Linked DNA regions of Pseudorhodoplanes sinuspersici. The protein of the gene in region 2 binds, or shares a complex with, the protein of the main gene of each other region. Links are inferred from orthologs where the notes say so. Each region holds a gene or a part of one and is shown on either strand. Other genes may lie near its edges.

The links.
Region 1: the proteins of trxA (region 2) and trxB are in contact, whole or in part, in a crystal structure (PDB 1F6M), measured with the Escherichia coli proteins. The link is inferred for Pseudorhodoplanes sinuspersici from one-to-one orthologs.

The regions. Positions count from the first base shown.
Region 1 is NZ_CP021112.1:2,857,169-2,860,555, forward strand. Bases 192-2,948 are described here. They hold trxB (thioredoxin-disulfide reductase), read right to left. Parts: upstream 2,175-2,948; coding sequence 1,209-2,174; downstream 192-1,208. Other genes in these bases: CAK95_RS13750 (LysR family transcriptional regulator), read right to left, coding at 266-1,159; CAK95_RS13760 (Lrp/AsnC family transcriptional regulator), read left to right, coding at 2,418-2,900. Also shown: CAK95_RS13765 (TRAP transporter substrate-binding protein), read left to right, coding at 3,081-3,387.
Region 2 is NZ_CP021112.1:2,264,436-2,268,024, forward strand. The notes cover bases 1-2,959. They hold trxA (thioredoxin), read right to left. Parts: upstream 1,661-2,959; coding sequence 1,340-1,660; downstream 1-1,339. Other genes in these bases: CAK95_RS10995 (bifunctional folylpolyglutamate synthase/dihydrofolate synthase), read left to right, coding at 1-166; CAK95_RS11000 (ATP-dependent DNA ligase), read right to left, coding at 220-1,251; addA (double-strand break repair helicase AddA), read right to left, coding at 1,742-2,959. Also shown: more of addA, read right to left, coding at 2,960-3,589. UniProt on the Escherichia coli protein: Participates in various redox reactions through the reversible oxidation of its active center dithiol to a disulfide and catalyzes dithiol-disulfide exchange reactions.

The DNA of each region.
Region 1 (3,387 bases), 590 kb from region 2 along the record:
CATAAGCGCAAGAAAAAACCGGGCCGCGAGGGGAGCGGCCCGGTTGAGTTCATGCCGACGCGGGATGTCGGCATTCACCTTCCAGAGGGGAATCACTGTCTGCGGTTGGTCGCGATCTGGGAGGATTCGAAAACCGCTCGCATCCAGCATATGTAAGAGTATCGGTCTGCAACGCCGCAGCGACAACGTCTAAGCTCGTGAAGCTGCCATGCGCGATCCGCAAGCCTGTGCGCGATAGGCAAACACAATCAGGTCATTTGCGCGATCAGAACGTCCAGCGCTGCGCCTTCGACACCAAAAAGTCACGGAACACCTGCACGCGCGCAACGGACTTAAGTTCTTCCGGATAAACGAAATAGGCGTCAAGCGTGATTGGATCTGTTTCGCCGAGTAACTGCACAAGTCCGCCTTTTTCTTCAATGAGATAATCTGGCAGTAGTGCGATACCCAAACCCTGCTGACATGCGCGCAGTAACGAGATGATGTTATTCACGACGAGGATGGGTGTGCGCGGCGCTTTGCCCTCGCGGCCCACTTCGAGCGGCCATGCGCGATTCTGCAGGAAGGTTGGGATGTTTCCACCGCCCAGCATCAGAATGCGATGATTGTCGAGATCGTCGATCTTTGAAGGCGTTCCAAACCGCTTCAGATAGTCCGGCGATGCATAGACATGGAAATGCACCGAGAACAGTTTGCGCTGGATCAAATCCGGCTGCGTCGGAATGCGCAATCGTATTGCGACGTCGGCCTCGCGCATTGCGAGATCGAGTTCTTCGTCCGTCATGATCAGCGACATGCGGATATCGGGATAAAGATCGAGGAATTCGCCGATCTTCGGTGTCAGCCAATGCGTGCCAAGGCCGACTGTTGTCGTCACCTTGAGATCGCCATTGGGCCTCTCGCGGCTGTCGGTCAGCTTCGCTCTGGCCGATTCCAGCTTCATGAAGACTTCATGCGCGGTCCGATAGAGCAGTTCGCCTTGCTCTGTCAGGATCAGCCCGCGGGCATGGCGGTGGAACAGCGACACGTTGAGTGCCTGTTCGAGCGCGCTGACCTGGCGCGAGACGGCCGATTGCGAAAGGCCGAGCTGCTCTCCGGCATGCGTGAAGCTGCCGGCTTCCGCTGCTGCATGGAAGACCTTCAGCTTGTCCCAATCCATCGAGGTCATTGAGAAACGTGATCGTTGCTGGAGCAAAATCTCACCGCCCTTATTCCGCCGCCGTAAGCAATTGCTCGTGCGCGGCCAGGAATCGTTCGGCCTCGAGCGCGGCCATGCATCCTTGTCCGGCAGCGGTGACCGCCTGCCGGTAGATATCGTCGGTGACGTCGCCGGCGGCGAACAGGCCGGGCACCGACGTCGCGGTCGAATGCGGCTTTGTCGCCACGTAGCCCGACGGCTTCATCTCGACTTTGCCCTGCACCAGTTCGGTGGCAGGCGTGTGCCCGATGGCGATGAATACGCCATCGACATTTCGTTCGCTGACAGCGCCGGTCTTGATGTTGCGCAGTTTGGCTGCCGTCACTTTTGACGGTGCTTCGGACCCGATGAGATCGTCCACCACCGTGTCCCACAGCACTTCGATCTTCGGATTCTTGAACAGGCGCTCCTGCAGGATGCGTTCGGCGCGCAGGTTGTCGCGGCGGTGCACGAGCGTCACCTTGCTGGCAAAATTGGTCAGGAACAGCGCCTCTTCAACGGCGGTATTGCCGCCGCCGACGACGATCACTTCTTTACCGCGATAGAAGAAGCCATCGCAGGTGGCACAGGCTGAGACGCCATAGCCTTTGAATTGTTCCTCGAATGGCAGGCCCAACCAGCGCGCCTGCGCGCCGGTGCAGAGGATCACCGCATCGGCGAAATAAACATCGCCGGAATCGCAGGTCAGGCGGAAGGGCCGGCTGGAGGTATCGAGATTGTTAACGTGATCGGTGACGATGCGGGTGCCGACATGCTCGGCCTGCTTCTGCATCTGCTCCATGAGCCAGGGGCCCTGGATCACATCGGCGAAGCCCGGATAATTCTCAACGTCCGTGGTGATCGTCAGCTGTCCGCCCGGCTGATAGCCCTGGATCAGGATCGGCTCCAGCATCGCGCGGGCGGCATAAATTGAGGCCGTGTAGCCGGCGGGGCCGGACCCGATGATGACGACCTTGGCGTGGGTGGTTTGGCTCATCTGGACTTCCCGGCTTGGAAGGGTTGCAGCCGGGTCAGACACAATCAGCGATCCCGGTCTTGTGCGGTGCGAATTTAGGCATTTGACGCAGCTATGCAAGTTTTGCAAAGCGGCCGACTCGCACGGGCCACCGGAATAGTACCAGAAGTGCCTAAAAAAGGTCGTCCGCGTAATTTTATTTCGTGCTCGGCAGGTATATCTCTAGGGTCCCTGCGAATTTCAATAACTGAGGACCGACGCGGCATGCTGGCCCGACTTGACGCCATCGACCGGAAAATCCTGGCCGAATTGCAGGAGGATGGCCGCATCACCAATGTGGAGCTGGCCCGGCGGGTCGGAATTTCGGCGCCGCCCTGTCTGCGCCGGGTGCGGGCGCTGGAGGATGCGGGCTATATCCGCGGCTACCGGGCACTGCTGGACGAAAAGCGGCTCGGCTACGAGATCACCATTTTTGCGCTGGTGCACCTGTCGAGCCAGGCCGATGCGGACCTTACCGCGTTCGAGGCCTTCGTGCGGGCGCAGCCCCTGGTGCGCGAATGCTGGATGCTCTCGGGCGAGGTCGACTTCATCCTCAAATGCGTGGCGCCGGACCTGAAGACCTTTCAGGCCTTCGTCAATGAACTCACCGGCGCGCCGCATGTGCGCAACGTCAAGACGTCGCTGACGCTGCGCGTCTCGAAAGACGCGCCGAGCGTGCCGATGGAAAGGTTGCCTGCGGCGCTTTGACATCCGCAGGCAATTGACCTGCCTTGGACGGTCGATAACATCGCTTCTACACGTCAGGAGACGAGGGCACCGCACAACAAGCAGACTCTAAATCAAAGCCAAAGTGCTGCAGCCGAGAGCAGATCCGGAAAATCGGACGGCTCGTCGACAGCGAAATCCGTTCCTTGGGAGGAATCGCATATGCAATCGACTCGACGCACTTTTCTTGCCGGCAGCTCGGCATTCGCAGCCGCAAGCACCCTCTCGCTTCCGGCCTTCGCGCAGGACGAATTGAAGCTCGCGACTTTCGTGCCGCCGTCGCATCCGATTCCGCACCAGGTGTTCACCGCCTGGTTTCCTGAGGTCGAGAAACAGAGCGGCGGCAAGCTGAAGATCAAGCTGTTCCCCTCGATGCAGCTCGGCGGCAAGCCGCCGGAGCTCTACCGCCAGATGATCCAGGGCGTCTCCGACATGTGCTTCACATTGCCGGGATATACGTCGAACGATT
Region 2 (3,589 bases):
AACCGCGAGCAAGATCGGCATTCCGTCCGAAAGCGCGATAGACGTCGAAGCCGCGCTGGCTGCAATCAAGGCGTTGTCATTCGATACGCCGCCGCGCATCCTAATCGGTGGTTCGCTGTATCTTGCGGGCGATGTGCTGGCGCGCAACGAGACACTGCCGGTTTGAAGCGTTTTTCGAGCAAAATTTGCAAAGAACATCCCGGCCATAACAAAGGGTGTTTAGGCCAGAAGCTTCTGCAAATTGGCTTTCTTCTGCTTGAGCTGATCGAGCGTGCATTGCCTGGGCGATTTGTCGGGCCGCCAGCGCAATAAGGTTGTGCCGTGACGGAAGCGATCGCCGGAGAAGTGATCGTAGCGCACCTCCACGACAAGCTTGGGTCTGAGCGGCTGCCATTCAGCCGACCGCTTGGTGGACCAGCGGCTCGGGCCGCCCGGTTTGTTGCCGGTGAAGCCGGGCGGGGCAATCAGTCTTTCCAGCTTCTTTGTCAGTTCGGCTTTTTCGGCAGCTTTCAGTCCTGATGTGAAGCCGACGTGGTGCAACAGGCCTGCGTCGTCATAGAGGCCAAGCAGCAGAGAGCCGACGACTTTCTTGCCCTCATTGTAGCGAAAGCCGCCGACGACACAGTCGGCACTGCGATGATTCTTGATCTTCTGCATCGCCTCGCGCGTGCCGGATGCATAGGGCTTGTCACGCCGCTTGGCGATGATGCCGTCAAGTGCATTCCCGACGCGTGCAAACCATTTCTTTGCGTCCGGTAATTTCACGGTGGCGGGCGACAGACGGATCGTCTTGTTATTGCGCAGGAATGTTCTGGCGAAATGATCGAGCGCCTGTCGCCGGGTATCGAGGATATCCTTTACCAGTGATGCTCCGTCAACATTGGCCAGCAGATCGAATACGATGAATAATGCCGGCGTTTCGGCAGCAAGACGCGCGACGCGGCTTTTTGCTGGATGGATCCGCTGCAGCAGGGCGTCAAAGGAAAAGGCCGCGCCGTCCGGCACGACGATCTCGCCATCGAGGATGAATCTCGTCGCCTTCAACTCCGCAAGCGCGGCGATCAGCTCGGGAAAATAGCGGGTCAGCAACTGACCGGATTTGGACTGCAGCTCCACGCTATTGCCGTCGCGAAAAGCGAGGCTGCGAAAGCCATCCCATTTGGGTTCGTATTGCCATTCGGCGCCGGTCGGGATGTCTTCGACCGACAGCGCCTCCATCGGCGGGAAAGGCATTTTGATCGGAAGGCTCATGCCGGGACTGTCCCTTGAATGTGCCTTGCCTAAACGCAAACAACCGGCCTTTCGGCCGGCTGTTGCGGGAAATAATTTCGCCTAAGGATCAGACCGCGGCCGTAATCCACTGTTCAAGCTTGGCCTTGGGCGCCGCGCCGACCTGGCGCGAAGCAAGCTCGCCATTCTTGAAGATCATCAGCGTCGGGATCGACATGATGCCGTATTTCGACGCAACGCCGGGGTTTTCGTCGACATTCAGCTTCACGATCTTGACCTTCTCGCCCATCGCGCCCTGAATTTCCTCGAGCGCAGGCGCAATCATGCGGCAGGGGCCGCACCATTCCGCCCAGAAATCCACAACCACAGGACCGCTGGCTTTCAAGACTTCGCTCTCGAATGTCGCGTCCGATACCTTTCCAACGGCCATCTCACACCTCTCGAATCGCAAAATTGCCTCATTGCATGGCTGGCGAACGTAAGAACGGCCCCCCTTGGGGTCAAGTGCAGCTCACCCGCTGGTGAGACCTGCCAATTCTGCATCGAGGATAACTGCCGGGATTTCCATGAGATTTGGCATTTCGGTCCAGACTAGGGCCGCCCGGATTGGTCGGCCTGGGTAAATCCGCTGCAGCAGGGCGCGGTAAAGCGCAAGCTGACGCCGGTAGGGCTGGGGAACGCCGTCCAATACGGTCGGGGCGGGCCGGTTGGTCTTGTAATCGGCGATCAGCACCTCATCTGGCGTGACCACCAGCCGGTCGATCTGCCCGTTGACGATCAAGGGGCGCGTGGCCCCTTCCAGCGTCCCGACCAGGGCCACTTCGGCCCGGCTGCCCGGCGCAAAGAGCGGGGCGAATTGCGCGTCCGCCAGAATGGCAAGGGCCTGCACTGCGATCCGGCTGCGCTCTTCGTCGCCGAGTGCATCGCCGTTGCGGGTCAGGAATTCGCGCGCGGCTGTCTCGCGCAGCGACTGTGGCAAATCGGGCAGCGACTGGATCAGTCGGTGCATCAGCCGGCCACGCAATAACGCCTGCTCGCGTTCGAGCGTACCTGTTCTGCTCCGCTTGTCGACGTCGTCGGCATCGGACGGTGTGATCGCAACGGCGCGCACTGGATCGGGATTGACCTTCTCATGCAGCCAGGCCGGCTCGTTTGTCTTTGCTGTGGCAGCTTTCGTTTCCACACCGGCAACAAGGCGCGGTTCCGATGTCCGATAGCGCCAGATGATACCGTCGCCGTCTTCGGAGGGCGCTTCAATGGTATCGCCCTCGGCGCTTTGGACGAGGGCGTCTTCGATCAGCCGGTACCAGCACTCTTGAGGGATCGGATGTGTGCCGTCCTGCTTCAGCGGACCTGAGACGCCGCAGATTACCAACCGCTGCTCGGCACGCGTCATCGCCACATACAGCAGTCGCCGGTATTCGTCGGCCTGAATCCGCAACGCCGCCTCACGTGCACTCGCCACAGCGGGCGGATCGGTATCTTTCGCCGCGGCCCAGACGAAGCCGTTTCCGCCTTGCAGCGGCAAGTCGATCAGCCGCGGCGGGTGCTGACCTTCCGGGCGGGTGATCGTGTCTGCGAGAATGACGGTGTGCGCTTCAAGGCCCTTCGCCCCGTGCACGGTCATCACCCGCACTTCATCGCGCGTGATCTCCATGTCGCGCTTCACTTCGGCGCTGGCGGCGCGCAGCCACGCGACAAAGCCTTGCAGCGATGGCGTTTCGCGCTTCTCATATTCCAGCGCGAGATTGAGGAATTCGTCGAGCGCGTCATTGGCTTCCGGTCCGAGACGCGTCAGAAATTTCTTCCGCCCTTCGCCGGGGCCGAGCACCCTCGCGTAAAAGGTGAAGGGGCTTTCGCGCAAGGCGGCGTATGTCAGCGCGTCGAGCCTGTCGGCAATCGCTGCGATCGCTCCCGGTTTACTCGAAAGGGCCGCGCGCAATGATTGCTTGCCGCGGTTATGGGCGATGTCGAACAAGTCGTTGTCGTCGAGGCCAAAGAGCGGGCTCTTCAGCACCGAGGCCAGCGCCAGATCGTCCTCCGGCAATAGCAGCGCATCGGCGAGCGCCATCAGGTCCATCGCCGCGATATGCTCGGTCAGCACCAGGCGGTCGGCACCGGCGACCGGAATGTCAGCGGCCTTCAACGCCCGGATGATCGCCTCGAATAACGCACCGCGCTGGCGCACGAGGATCAGCACATCGCCGGGCTTGCCGCCTTTCGTCCGCCATAGCGCGATGTGGCGTGCGATCTTCTGCGCGAGCTGCACCTGCGGGCTGGTTTCCCGCGCGGTATCAAAAGGCGCATCCCAGCCGATGATTTCGCGTTTGTCGTCGGCGACGGTCAGCGGCCAGATTTC